Regions from separate parts of the Bacillus sp. JK74 genome, predicted to be linked through region 1. Evidence: a T-box and tRNA genes for the amino acid it is inferred to sense, from the RefSeq annotation. Region 1 holds a T-box; the other holds one or more tRNA genes.
What was found. A T-box is a leader RNA that pairs with one kind of tRNA and senses whether it is charged. The one in region 1 lies ahead of ACWJJ5_RS11505 (valine--tRNA ligase), so its partner is inferred to be a tRNA-Val.
Positions count from the first base shown of each region.

Region 1 (6,733 bases):
GCGCCGTCCGCAAACACTAAAGGGCGGCTTTGAAGACGTTCAAACCGGCCCGGCCAGGAAGCTTTTTTCAGGCCGTTTCGCATCGCTTCTTCTGAAATGACTGCGGCTTCCAGGCGATTCAGCCATTCAGCGGCCAATATCGCCAATGCCGCATTCTGCCTTTGGTGAATGCCGATCAGTGACGTTTGAATGTCTTCATAGCATTTCGTTTCTGTTTCCAGCGAAAAGCTTTCGCCGGACGGAAGCGCCGCTTCATTAAACAGTCTGCACGTTTTATAAAGTGACTGATACGGAGCCTGCTTTTTTTCGGCTTCCGCTTCAATAACGCCGAGTGCTTCCGGCTGATTGACACCCGTAATGACCGGAATGGAATTTTTAATAATACCGGCTTTCTGCCCGGCGATCTCCTCGATGGTATTGCCTAAAATGGCCATATGGTCATGTCCGATACTTGTAATGACCGACAGAAGCGGTTTCACAATATTGGTTGAATCAAATGTGCCGCCGAGCCCCGCTTCAAAAATGACAAAATCGATATCAGCCCGCTTCGCAAAATATAAAAATGCACACGCTGTAATGATTTCAAATTCCGTCACCGTTCCGGCATCGGTCTTATCAAGCTCATCGACTATCGGTTTTATGTCATTAACGAGCGTTCTCCATTCCTCATCGGTAATCGGCGTGCCGTTGACGCTGATTCGCTCATTAAACGTAATCATGTAAGGCGATGTGAACGTGCCGACCGTATAACCGGCTTCTTGAAGGACGGAACGGATAAAAGAAACGGTTGATCCTTTGCCGTTTGTGCCCGCCACATGAATGGCGCGAATGTTCTTTTCCGGGTGTTCCAGTTTTTGCATCAGCTTTTCCATACGGAGAAGGCCCGGCTTAACGCCGAACTTGAGTCTGCCGTGAATCCAGCTGATCGCTTCTTTGTACGTATTAAACAATGAAATCCCCTCTTTTATACGACAAGGCGGTTTCTTAGGAAACCGCCCCGCTGTTTTATCAGCCTTTCAGCTCTGCAATCCGCTGCCGGACAGCTTCGCGTTTTGCCGTGTAGTCTTTCTCTTTTCCGCGTTCTTCTTCAATGACATGCTCAGGAGCTTTTTTAATGAATCCTTCGTTGCCGAGTTTTTTCTGAACGCGTTCGACTTCTTTTGTCAGCTTGTCGAATTCTTTTTGCAGACGGGCGATCTCCTCATCAATGTTAATCAGCCCTTCAAGCGGCAGAATGACTTCCGCTCCGGTGACGACAGCTGTCATCGCTTTGTCTGCCGCAGCGATATCCGTCCCGATTTTCAGCGTGCTCGGATTCGTAAAGCGTTCAACGTAAGAACGGTTCTTCTCAAGGCGGCCGGCAATGTCTTCGGTAGATGTTTTAATGTAAAGTTCAACCTGCTTGCTCATCGGCGTGTTGACTTCGCTCCGGATATTGCGGACAGAACGGATTAATTCAACGAGCAGTTTCATATCCGCCGCTGCCTCTTTATCCGTATGTTCCGGCACCGGAACCGGCCAAGAGCTGATCGTGATTGACTCGCCTTCATGAGGAAGGTGCTGCCAGATTTCTTCCGTTAAGAATGGCATAAACGGGTGAAGAAGACGCATCGTCTGGTCAAGCACGTATGCCAGAACAGACCGGGTTGTTTTCTTCGCCGCTTCATCTTCCCCGTACAGCGGAAGCTTCGCCATTTCGATATACCAGTCGCACACATCGTCCCAGATAAAGTTGTACAGGTGGCGTCCGACTTCACCGAATTCATAACGATCCGCAAGCTGTGTTACGTCTTCTATCGTTTCATTCAGTCTTGTGAGGATCCACTTATCAGCAACTGATTTTTCACCGGACAGATCAAGCTCGTCATACGTCATGCCGTCCATGTTCATTAATGCAAAACGGGAGGCGTTCCAAATTTTATTTGCGAAGTTCCATGTGGATTCCACTTTTTCATAGCTGAAACGGAGATCCTGTCCCGGTGAACTTCCGGTTGCCAGGAAATAGCGCAGGGAATCCGCTCCGTACTTGTCGATGACATCCATCGGGTCCACGCCGTTCCCAAGGGATTTACTCATTTTTCTGCCCTGCTCGTCACGGATTAAGCCGTGAATCAGCACGTCTTTGAACGGACGCTCGCCGGTAAACTCAAGACCTTGGAAAATCATCCGGGATACCCAGAAGAAAATGATGTCATATCCCGTTACAAGTACATCGGTTGAGTAATACCGCTTAAAGTCTTCAGCGTTTTCATCAGGCCAGCCCATTGTAGAAAACGGCCAAAGCGCGGAGCTGAACCATGTATCAAGCACGTCTGAATCCTGCTCCCAATTTTCGCTGTCCTCAGGCGCCTCAAGGCCGACGTACACTTCTTTTGTTTCTTTATGATACCAAGCCGGGATGCGGTGGCCCCACCACAGCTGACGGGAAATACACCAATCACGGATGTTTTCCATCCAGTGCAGGTACGTTTTCTCGAAACGGTCAGGAACGAAGTGAACCTTCTCTTCTTTTGCCTGAAGGTCAACCGCAGCATCAGCCAGCGGCTGCATTTTGACAAACCATTGTGTGGACAGGTACGGCTCAACAACGGCGCCGCTTCTCTCACTGTGGCCGACAGAATGCATATGGTCTTCGATTTTAAAGAGAACGCCGGATTCCTGAAGATCTTTGACGAGTTTTTTGCGGCATTCAAACCGGTCCATGCCGTTATATTGCAGCGCTTTTTCATTCATTGTTCCGTCTTCATTCATGACGAGAATCCGCTCTAAATTGTGGCGGTTTCCGAGTTCAAAGTCATTCGGGTCATGGGCAGGCGTAATTTTAACGGCGCCTGATCCGAATTCCATATCAACATAATCATCGCCGACAATCGGAATTTCGCGGTTTGTAATCGGCAGAATCACCGTTTTGCCGATTAAGTGCTTGTAGCGCTCATCTTCAGGATGAACCGCGACAGCCGTGTCGCCAAGCATCGTTTCCGGACGGGTGGTCGCGATTTCAATTGAGCCTGAGCCGTCTGCTAACGGGTAGCGCAAATGATAAAACGCGCCCTGTACGTCTTTGTAAATCACTTCAATATCGGATAAAGCCGTTTTTGTGGCAGGGTCCCAGTTGATGATATATTCGCCTCTGTAAATCAAGCCTTTTTCGTACAACTTGACGAATACTTCACGCACGGCTTTGTTCAGCCCTTCATCAAGAGTGAAACGTTCGCGTGAATAATCGAGTCCGAGTCCCATCTTGGCCCATTGGCTGCGGATGAAATCAGCATACTCTTCTTTCCACTTCCACGTTTCTTCTAAAAACTTTTCACGGCCGAGGTCATAACGGCTTGTGCCCTGTTCGCGGAGTTTCGCTTCGACTTTTGCCTGAGTGGCGATGCCGGCGTGATCCATGCCCGGAAGCCAGAGCACGTCATAGCCCTGCATGCGTTTCATACGTGTAACGATATCTTGCAGCGTCGTATCCCACGCATGTCCGAGGTGCAGCCTGCCCGTCACGTTCGGCGGCGGAATGACGACAGAATACGGCTGTTTCGTTTGATCGCCGCCCGCTTCAAAATATTTTCCTTTCAGCCAAAAATCATAGCGGCCTTTTTCAATCGCAGACGGATCATATTTTGTCGGCATTGTTTGTTCGTTTGTATCCATGATAACCCTCCAGCATGTTTAGAAATGGCTGAGCAACTAAAAAAGAGCCTTCATCCTGATAAAGGACGAAAAGCTCTTTCGCGGTACCACCTTTTTTCATGAACAGATTTGTTCATGCACTTAAACGGATAACGGGTGCGACCCGAATTTCTCTACTGTATGTTCAAGAAATTATGCTCCCGGGCGACCTTCCAATGAGACGGCATAAGAAGCCTTTCAGCACAGTAGCTTCTCTCTCTTCATGCGTCTTTCTTGTACTCTTCCCGTTCAAAGCAGGTGTATTTATATCAGCTCATGATCTTATTTATTATGTTCTTTATTATAGTAAAAGTGTTTTTGATTCGTCAATCATCTTTTCCAAAAACCGCTGCCGTCATACATAAATGGGCATGCACCCCGCTCTTCCCCTTACATACGATACATAGAAAGGCGAATGTGAGGAGGAATTGCCCGTGAGAAAAAAATTCAATTCTTATTCGCTCCCCCAGTGGGCCAGACAGGTCCGCCTTGTATCCGTGCAAGTCATTATCCCGATTACGATCTTTCAGGGGATCAGGACGATTTTCTTTCCGACGACTTTTGATGTCCTGCTGCTTGCCATCCTGCTGTTTTTAGCGTGCGCCCTGCATTTGGAATGGATATAAAAAAACGAGTCCCGTTATGAAGAGGACTCGTTTTCCGCTTTTATTTTTTTCTCCCGCTCAATCTGATGAACCTTCATGAGAAAAGGCTCAACATTTTTCATCTGCCAAAACGCTCTTAATAATTGCGTGCATTCTTCTTTTTCAGAGCCCCTTTGGCCGGTCTGATACCGTTTCAGCACTTTGTACATGGCGGACGGATAAGCCATATAGCTGAGAAACAGGCTGATTTCCGCTTCACGGAGCGGGAATGATTTGTGATACGTATAAAACCAGTCCAGGCATTCCGGACATGCTTTCGGATAGCTTCTGAACATTCTGGAGTAAAAGCTGAGCAGGTCATTTTGCGGAGGGCCCAGCGCAGCTTTCTCGAAATTTGTGAAAAAGCCTGATCCCGCATCATTATACAGAAAGTGGCGGCTCGATAAACTGCCGTGGTTGATCACCGCTCTCGTCTTGTCATGATCCTTTGCCGCGTCAAACCATTCTTCCAGACGTTCGAGAGCAAAATTGACGGCGGAAACCGTTTCTGTAAGATACGTAACAGCCTGCAGTTCAAAAGGTGAAAGGTACCACTCTTTTTCCGCCCGGTCGGCGAATTGTTCATAGACAAGTTTATCATTTTCCCAATCTCTTTTCGTTGCTTCATAAAAGCGGCTGATATCTTCAGTCCGGATTTGGATGTCCCGCACAGTCGCAGAATGGAGCTTCGCGACCTCTTTAAAAAGGTAAACATGTTTTTGGTCCCGTTCTTCTTCCTGATCGTACTGAAGCCAAGGCATTAAATAATAAGAATTCTCCGTCTGTCTTCCCGCAAAAAAATCGCCTGCATACGTGCGGCAGATCGGCACAAATGATCGGTAGCCTTTCTCCTCAATCTCAATCATAAGATCCGTAAATTCACTGCTGCGGGCCGGCTTGAGCTGTTTCAAAGCAAAAATGCCGTAGTTTGAGTAGACCTTCCAAACATGCGGGCTGACAGGCTCAATGTACTCAGCCGTCAGCCCGTATTCCTGAAGCACTGATTGGACTGCTTCCATTCCATTCACCACATTTTTACGGCCTCTTTGTGCTTACACATGGCTGTTATTATATTCAGGTATATACAGAAGCTGACCTTCCTCAAGCTCGTCATCAAACGATAAAGCATTCGTTCGGATGAGCTGCTGGGATGTAATGTCATATCGTTCACACACCCGGTCGATTGTATCTTGCTGCTGCACGATACAAATTTTCATTCTTGAAAACTTTTCTTCTTCCCTTGTAAATAATTTTGTCAAGTAATGAGAGTTGTCATTTTCCTTCTGCTCGGTTCCCGGTGCCGCTTCTTCATTCTTTCTTTCAGGCTTAAGCGGCTCAGGCTGTTCCGCTTGCGCCGGCTCCTCCGGCGGCAGTTTGGAAAACTGAAAAGACAAATCGAGAGGCTTCCCGGTTTCCTCCTCCGGCGGCGCCATCTTCCTTACCTCAATTTCAAACCCTTCTTCATCATGAGCCTCTTCTTCAAGCAGCTTAGGAGCGCTGTAAAACTCCTCTTCCTGCCGTTCCGGAACGAACTCACGATAAACGGGCGCCTGCTCTTCTTGAAAAACCGCAGGCTCATCTTCGTCTTCTGCCGCCTTATGATCGCTCTGACGGAGAAGCGGCTCGGCCTCTGGCTGTTCTTCTTTTTGAAGGAAGGGCTGTTCCGCAATTTTTGTTTTTTCTGCATGCGGAGTCAGAGTGAATGCAGGGAAAACCGGTTCGATATCATCTTTTGGCTCTTCCTGCGCTTCTGCTGAATCATCCTCAAATACGGGTTCATTCCTCACAGCTGACATGATTGCAGGCTCCTCAGCTTCTTCCGGTTCTTCTTCGTGCTGAAAGGAAACGGGAGGAGGAGGCTCAGTAAAGGAAACAGGTTTCGGCACCTCTTCTTGCTCCCTCAGAATCGGGGCTGCTTCCTGCTCTTCTTCCTGCTCCCTCAGAATCGGGGCTGCTTCCTGCTCTTCTTCCTGCTCCCTCAGAATCGGGGCTGCTTCCTGCTCTTCTTCCTGCTCCCTCAGAATCGGGGCTGTTTTCTGCTCTTCTTCCTTCCGCTCCCTCAGAATCGGAGCTGCTTCCTGCTCTTCTTCCTGCTCCCTCAGAATCGCTGCTTCCTGCTCTTCTTCCCGCTCCCTCATAATCGGGGCAGTTTCCTGCTCTTTTTCCTGCTCACTCAAAATCGGGGCAGTTTCCTGCTCTTCTTCCTGCTCCCTCAGAATCGGGGCTGCTTCCTGCTCTTCTTCTTCCCGCTCCCTCAAAATCGGGGCAGTCTCCTGCTCTTCTTCCTGCTCCCTCAGAATCGGGGCTGCTTCCTGCTCTTCTTCTTCCCGCTCCCTCAAAATCGGGGCAGTCTCCTGCTCTTCTTCCTGCTCCCTCAGAATCGGGGCTGCTTCCTGCTCTTCTTCCTCCCGCTCCCTCAG
Region 1 covers NZ_JBSJQB010000003.1:269,480-276,212, reverse strand. The annotation lists gene ACWJJ5_RS11510 (bifunctional folylpolyglutamate synthase/dihydrofolate synthase) at 1-950, opposite strand, end outside; gene ACWJJ5_RS11505 (valine--tRNA ligase) at 1,009-3,651, opposite strand; T-box leader at 3,710-3,931, opposite strand; gene ACWJJ5_RS11500 (hypothetical protein) at 4,104-4,295, shown strand; gene ysxE (spore coat protein YsxE) at 4,310-5,332, opposite strand; gene ACWJJ5_RS11490 (LysM peptidoglycan-binding domain-containing protein) at 5,366-6,733, opposite strand, start outside.

Region 2 (6,733 bases), on a different contig from region 1:
TGATATTGGCGATCTCAGGGTTAAGGATCAATATGCCCGCAAGGCCTCCCATCGCGGGTGTCCCGCCGAATTCCTTCGCCGCATTGATGCCGACAAGGACGCCGAGGTAAGCGAACAAGCCTGAACCGATAACCGTTAAAATAAGTGCGATTTGAGATTCTTTCGGGAGCCAGCCGGCCTGAATGACGGCTTTCGTAATACCGGTGATTAAACCTGATGCAATGAGTGCGGGAATAAGGGGAATGAAGATGCTTGATATTTTTCTCAGAAACAATTTGATGGGTGTGGTGTTTTTTCTGTTGAGATCGGCTTTTTTCCGTGAGGCGGCTTCTTTTAAATCAATGTTTTTTCCGGATGGCATAAGTTTTGCGAAAGCGTCGGCGACATGATTGACGACACCCGTGCCGAGAATGATCTGCAGTGTTTCAGCTTCGACGACGCCTATTACCCCGTCAAGCCGTTTCAGCGCCTCAATATCCGTTTTGTCCCGATCTAAAGGTGTAATCCTCAGGCGTGTCATACAGTGGGTAAAGCCTGAAATATTCGATGAACCGCCGCAATTGTCCAGGATATCTTTGGCCAGTGACTGATAAAATGCCTCTTTGCTCATGGAGATCCTCCTTTTTCCGTACGATTTTTCCCGGGGAGCTATGCCTGAAACGCGTCCTAAAAGCGCCTGCGCCGAACATGAAAACGGCGCGGGCTCGTAAAAGCACATTATTTTTCACCAAAGAACGATCAGCGTTCTTTTTCTCTTGAAACGTGCTGTTCAATGGCTTTATCAATGAATCCTTCTGATTCTTTGAGCAGTGCCTTCGCGTGTGTTTCGTCCGAATTCGTCTTCAGCATGACGATTGCCGTTTTGACATGGCTGCCTGCGGCCTCAAGCGTTTCTTTTGCCTTGTCGTACGGAACGCCAGTGATGCTTTGGATAATGCCGATTGCGCGTTCTTTCAATTTTTCGTTGCTGACATGAACGTCCACCATTAAATTTTCGTACACTTTGCCGCTTTTAATCATCACGGCCGTGGAAATCATGTTCAGAATCATTTTATGTGCCGTCGCGGCTTTCATTCGTGTTGACCCTGTAATCACTTCGGGGCCGACAATGACTTCAATGCTGTGATCGGCAAAGGTGCTGATCAATGAGTTCTTATTGCATGTGAGCGCGACGGTTTTGGCGCCGATTGTTTTTGCATATTTCAGCGCACCGGCCGCATACGGCGTGCGCCCGCTTGCCGCGATGGCGATCACGGTGTCTTCTGCGGTAAGCCCGATCGTTTTGAGATCGAGAGCGCCGGTTTCCTCGCTGTCTTCTATACCTTCAGCCGCTTGCAAAAAGGCGTCTGCCCCTCCGGCCATCAGACCGATGACGGTGTCGGGACTTACGCTGTATGTAGGCGGGCATTCAACCGCATCCAGTACACCGAGTCTGCCGCTTGTGCCCGCTCCCGCATAAATCAGCCTGCCGTTTCGCCGCAAGGACTGATGGGCGAATTGAACGGCAATCTGAATATCGGGCAGCACCTGCTGAACGGCTTCAGCCACTTTGAAATCCTCTTCGTTAATGATGCGGAGAATTTCCATCGTGTCTGCCTGATGGATTGAAGCGGTCTGCGGGTTTCTGGTTTCTGTGGTCAATCTGTGAATGTTAAGCCGGTCTGTCATGATTGTACCCTCCCAAGTCGTTAATACTTGAAGTATATGGGCTTCTGAATAGATGTTTCAAGAAAAATCGGCAGGGATGAGATGAATAATCAAGCGCTTTCACAAAAAATGATGCAGAATGTGCTGTTCACCGATCGGGCCGATCCTGCGCCGCCCTTTGTCAATAAAACCGGAAGACCGGTACAGGTTCTTTGCACGTTGATTGCGATGGTTTACAGCAAGCACGATTTCATCACACCAAGGAAAATAATTTGCGACAAAAGCGGGGAGCTGCAGCATCGCTTGTTTGGCATAACCTTTTCCCTGATGCGGCGCATGTAATGACAGCGCACTCAGCAAAATGGCAGACACATTGTTCGAATACGGGGCAATGGTTTCTTTTGAGGTATGTAAAATAAAAAAACCGACGGGACGGTCTTCTTTTAAAATGACTGTCGGGTAGCGATCCCGGATGACAAGCGCCTGCGGCAGGACATCTATCGGCAGAGCTGTGAACTTTTTATCTTCTTCACTCAGCACAAACCCGTTCAGCCCGTCTGCATGCTCCGGTTTATAAAAGGACAGGGCTACATCCATGATATCTACTCTCCTTTTTTATAATTGATCCAATTCATCTTCTGATAGAACACGGCAGCCTGCCCGTTTTAAAAGAGCGGAAGTGATGCCGTCTCCGAGTATTTTTTTTCCTGAGAAAGTGCCGTCATAGATAAAGCTGCTGCCGCAGGACGGACTGTTTTCTTTAAGGATGACCGTTGCGGCGCCTATTTCTTTTGCGTATGCTAACGTTTTTTCCGCGCCGTCCATATATAAAGCTGTAACGTCTTCGCCTGATGCCGTTACGATTCTTGCCGTTCCGTTCAGCACGTCTTCACCCGTGCCGCCGATGATTTCCGCCGGTTCGCGGGGAGTGGTGAAGCCGCCCAAAAGTTCGGGGCAGACCATAACAGCTTTCTTTTCTTCTACGAGTCTGCGGATTTTTTCCGAAGCGGCGTGAGAGCCGTTATATCTGCATTCGATACCGCCGAGACAAGAGCTGACTAAGATCATCTGTGTCCATTCCCTTCAATATTTTGATACTTTCATCATAAATGAAATAAGAGAGGAGGGATGAGTTTTTCAGTTAAAAAACGGGTAAAAAAGTTTGAAAATAAAAAAAATATTTTTTCTCTTTACAAATGGGGTGCAACCTGTATATAATAACTTTTGTCAGCTCGACGCGGACACAACGGCCCGTTGGTCAAGCGGTTAAGACACCGCCCTTTCACGGCGGTAACACGGGTTCGAATCCCGTACGGGTCATATGGAGGATTAGCTCAGCTGGGAGAGCATCTGCCTTACAAGCAGAGGGTCGGCGGTTCGAGCCCGTCATCCTCCACCATATTTGCCGGCCTAGCTCAATTGGTAGAGCAACTGACTTGTAATCAGTAGGTTGGGGGTTCAAGTCCTCTGGCCGGCACTGTTTTCCAAAAAAATACGGAGGGGTAGCGAAGTGGCTAAACGCGGCGGACTGTAAATCCGCTCCCTCAGGGTTCGGCAGTTCGAATCTGCCCCCCTCCACCATTTTTGGGCTATAGCCAAGCGGTAAGGCAACGGACTTTGACTCCGTCATGCGTTGGTTCGAATCCAGCTAGCCCAGTATCAGACACCTTTTGCATAAAGGTGTCTTTTTTTATCAGCATTTTGTTTCGATTTTTGATTGTTCATCAGATATACTATTTTTAAGCTGCTGTTAAGGCAGTATATTCTGTATTTTCCATCTACACCCTGCCTGAAATTTGGTAAAATAAATGTAATAAAAAAAATGAAACCTTTTAAAACAATCAACGTATAGATACAGACCGGTGAAGGGCAGAGGTAAGATAAAACATGGAAAACCTGATTAAAAAAAGAATCAAGCAAGTCAAAAAAGGCGATCAAAATGCGTTTGCAGAAATCGTTGACCTTTATAAAGATAAGATTTACCAGCTTTGCTACCGCATGCTCGGCAATGTTCACGAAGCGGAAGATATTGCGCAGGAAGCTTTTATCAGAGCGTATGTCAATATCGACAGTTTCGATATCAACAGAAAGTTTTCAACGTGGCTTTACAGAATTGCGACCAACCTGACCATTGACCGCATCCGCAAGAAAAAGCCTGATTACTATCTGGACGCAGAAGTAGCGGGAGCAGAAGGTCTGACGATGTATTCGCAGATCGCCGCAGACGGGGTTCTCCCTGAAGACGCCGTATTGTCATTGGAGCTGTCGGACACAATTCAGAAAAAGATTTTAAAGCTGCCGGACAAGTACAGAACAGTTATTGTATTAAAGTATATTGACGAACTCTCTTTAATTGAAATCGGGGAGATTCTGAATATCCCTGTCGGCACCGTCAAGACAAGGATACACAGAGGCAGAGAGGCTCTTAGAAAACAATTGAGGGATCTTTAAGTGGGGTGATGAAATGAGCTGTCCTGAACAGATTGTGCAGCTTATGCATAAGCATCTTGATGGAGATATCCTTCCTGAAGATGAAAACGTATTAAAACAACATTTGCAGTCATGCGGGAATTGCAAACGGCATTTTCATGAAATGGAGAAATCCGTAGCACTCGTCCGAAGCACATCGCATGTCACGGCCCCTGCTGATTTTACTGCCAAAGTTATGGCGAATCTTCCAAAAGAGAAAAAACGCGCTTCTGTAAAACGATGGATCAAAACTCATCCGATGATTGCAGCCGCAGCGGTTTTTGTGATTTTAATGGGCGGCGGTTTTTTCAACAGCTGGCATAATGACCACAATTTCAGTGTGTCCAAACAGCCGAACCTTATCGTGCAGAATCACACGGTCACCGTCCCTGAAGGCGAGACCGTAAAGGGCGATGTCACAGTAAAAAACGGCAAGCTGTTCATTGAAGGAAAAGTCGACGGCAATGTGACCGTCGTCAACGGAGAAAAATACATGGCCTCAGCCGGACAAGTCACCGGGCAGATTGAAGAGATTAACCAATTGTTTGACTGGGTCTGGTATGAACTGAAATCGGCGGGCCAGGGCGTCGTGAGCGCTTTGGATCCGAATGAAGATGAGTAAAGCGTATAATCGCTTTACTCTTTTTTTTATGCATCGCCGTGCTGGCCCATTTCACTTGAGAAATCAAAATGTGGTATAATGAGCACGCTATATGATGTACATATTGCTCATGCAGCACAATTCATAACGGAAAAAACGAAATGACTGAATTCTTGGAGGACGAGGAAATGGCTTTTGAGGACATCCCATTTTTGCAATACCTCGGCAATGCCGTTGATATTCTCCTTGTTTGGTATGTGATATATAAATTAATCATGGTCATACGCGGGACGAAGGCGGTTCAGCTTTTAAAAGGAATCGTCGTCATCGTATTGGTCCGGATGGCCAGTTCATATTTGGGACTCAGCACGCTTCAGTGGCTGATGGACCAAGCGATAACATGGGGATTTTTAGCGATCATCATTATATTCCAGCCTGAGCTGAGACGGGCGCTTGAACAGCTCGGACGGGGCCGGTTCTTTTCCAGGAGCGGAACCCCCGTGGAAGAAGCGCAGCATAAGACAATTGAAGCGATTACAAAATCGATCAGCTACATGGCGAAACGCCGCATCGGCGCACTCATCGCCGTTGAGCGCGATACGGGAATGGGCGATTATATTGAGACGGGCATCCCGCTTAATGCGCAGGTCAGCTCGGAGCTTTTGATTAATATCTTCATCCCGAATACACCGCTGCATGATGGAGCGGTCATTATGAAAAATAACGAGATTGCGGCGGCAGCCTGTTATCTGCCGCTTTCTGAAAGCCCGTTTATTTCAAAGGAGCTGGGGACGCGTCACAGAGCGGCTGTCGGCATCAGTGAAGTGACGGACAGCTTAACCATTATTGTATCTGAAGAGACGGGCGCCATCAGTGTGGCCAAAAACGGAGACCTTCACAGAGAATTGACGGAAGAAGAACTGAAAGAAATGCTTGAAGCCGAGTTTAAGAAGAACGCCAGAGACACTTCTTCTAACCGCTGGTACTGGAGGGGCAAGAAAAATGGATAAATTCTTAAACAACCGCTGGGCTGTAAAGATCATTGCATTGCTCTTGGCGCTGCTGCTTTACGTTGCGGTTAACAACAACCAGGCGCCGACTCCGAAAAAGCCGGGGGAATCCTTTTTTCCGACATCAACGACTGACGAGGCTACGCTTACTGATATTCCTGTAAAAGCATACTACGATGAAGCGAACTATGTCGTCACCGGCGTGCCCCAGACGGTAAATGTCACGATTAAAGGCTCGACAAGCGCGGTGAAAAAGGCGAGACAGACGAAGAATTTTGAGATATACGCCGATATGAATAAGCTGAAGACCGGGACTCATAAGGTCGAATTGAAGGCGAAAAACGTATCGGACGGACTGACGATCTCCATTAACCCATCAGTCACGACGGTTACGATTCAGGAAAAAACGGCTGAGAGTTTTCCCGTGGAAGTTGAATACTACAATAAAAGCAAAATGAAAAAGGGATATACCCCTCAGCAGCCGATTATCAGCCCGAAAAACGTGCAGATTACAGGTTCGAAAAATGTGATTGATAACATTTCGCTTGTCAAAGCATCCGTGAACCTTGAAAATGCAAATGAGACCATTGAAAAGGAAGTGAAGGTGACCGTCTATGACAAAGACGGCAACGCACTTCCTGTTGATGTTGAACCGTCAGTCATTAAAGTGACGGTTCCCGTAGCCAGTCCGAGCAAAAAGCTTCCTTTCAAAATCGAAAGAAAGGGAAGTCTTCCGGACGGGGTGAGTGTTGCGAGCATTGACTCGAATCCGAGTGAGGTGACGGTTTACGGCCCGCAGGATGTGCTGGATTCACTGGAATTTATTGACGGCGTATCTCTTGATTTAGGCAAAATTGATAAAGATACCGATATCAATGCCGATATCCCGCTTCCTAAGGGTGTCACTAAGGTATCACCGGAAAAAATCACGCTTCATGTTAAAGTGGACAGTGAAGACAAAAAGGATTTTGACAATGTCGCAATCAAGACGGTCGGACTGGGAGGC
Region 2 covers NZ_JBSJQB010000007.1:18,502-25,234, forward strand. The annotation lists gene ACWJJ5_RS17275 (PTS transporter subunit EIIC) at 1-610, opposite strand, end outside; gene murQ (N-acetylmuramic acid 6-phosphate etherase) at 739-1,668, opposite strand; gene ACWJJ5_RS17285 (GNAT family N-acetyltransferase) at 1,768-2,244, opposite strand; gene ACWJJ5_RS17290 (DUF523 domain-containing protein) at 2,263-2,715, opposite strand; tRNA gene ACWJJ5_RS17295 (tRNA-Glu) at 2,896-2,967, shown strand; tRNA gene ACWJJ5_RS17300 (tRNA-Val) at 2,971-3,046, shown strand; tRNA gene ACWJJ5_RS17305 (tRNA-Thr) at 3,052-3,124, shown strand; tRNA gene ACWJJ5_RS17310 (tRNA-Tyr) at 3,144-3,228, shown strand; tRNA gene ACWJJ5_RS17315 (tRNA-Gln) at 3,233-3,304, shown strand; gene sigW (RNA polymerase sigma factor SigW) at 3,535-4,098, shown strand; gene rsiW (anti-sigma-W factor RsiW) at 4,112-4,738, shown strand; gene cdaA (diadenylate cyclase CdaA) at 4,906-5,727, shown strand; gene ACWJJ5_RS17335 (CdaR family protein) at 5,720-6,733, shown strand, end outside.
Region 2: it encodes a tRNA-Val, which carries the amino acid that the T-box ahead of ACWJJ5_RS11505 (valine--tRNA ligase) is inferred to sense. The anticodon was not compared.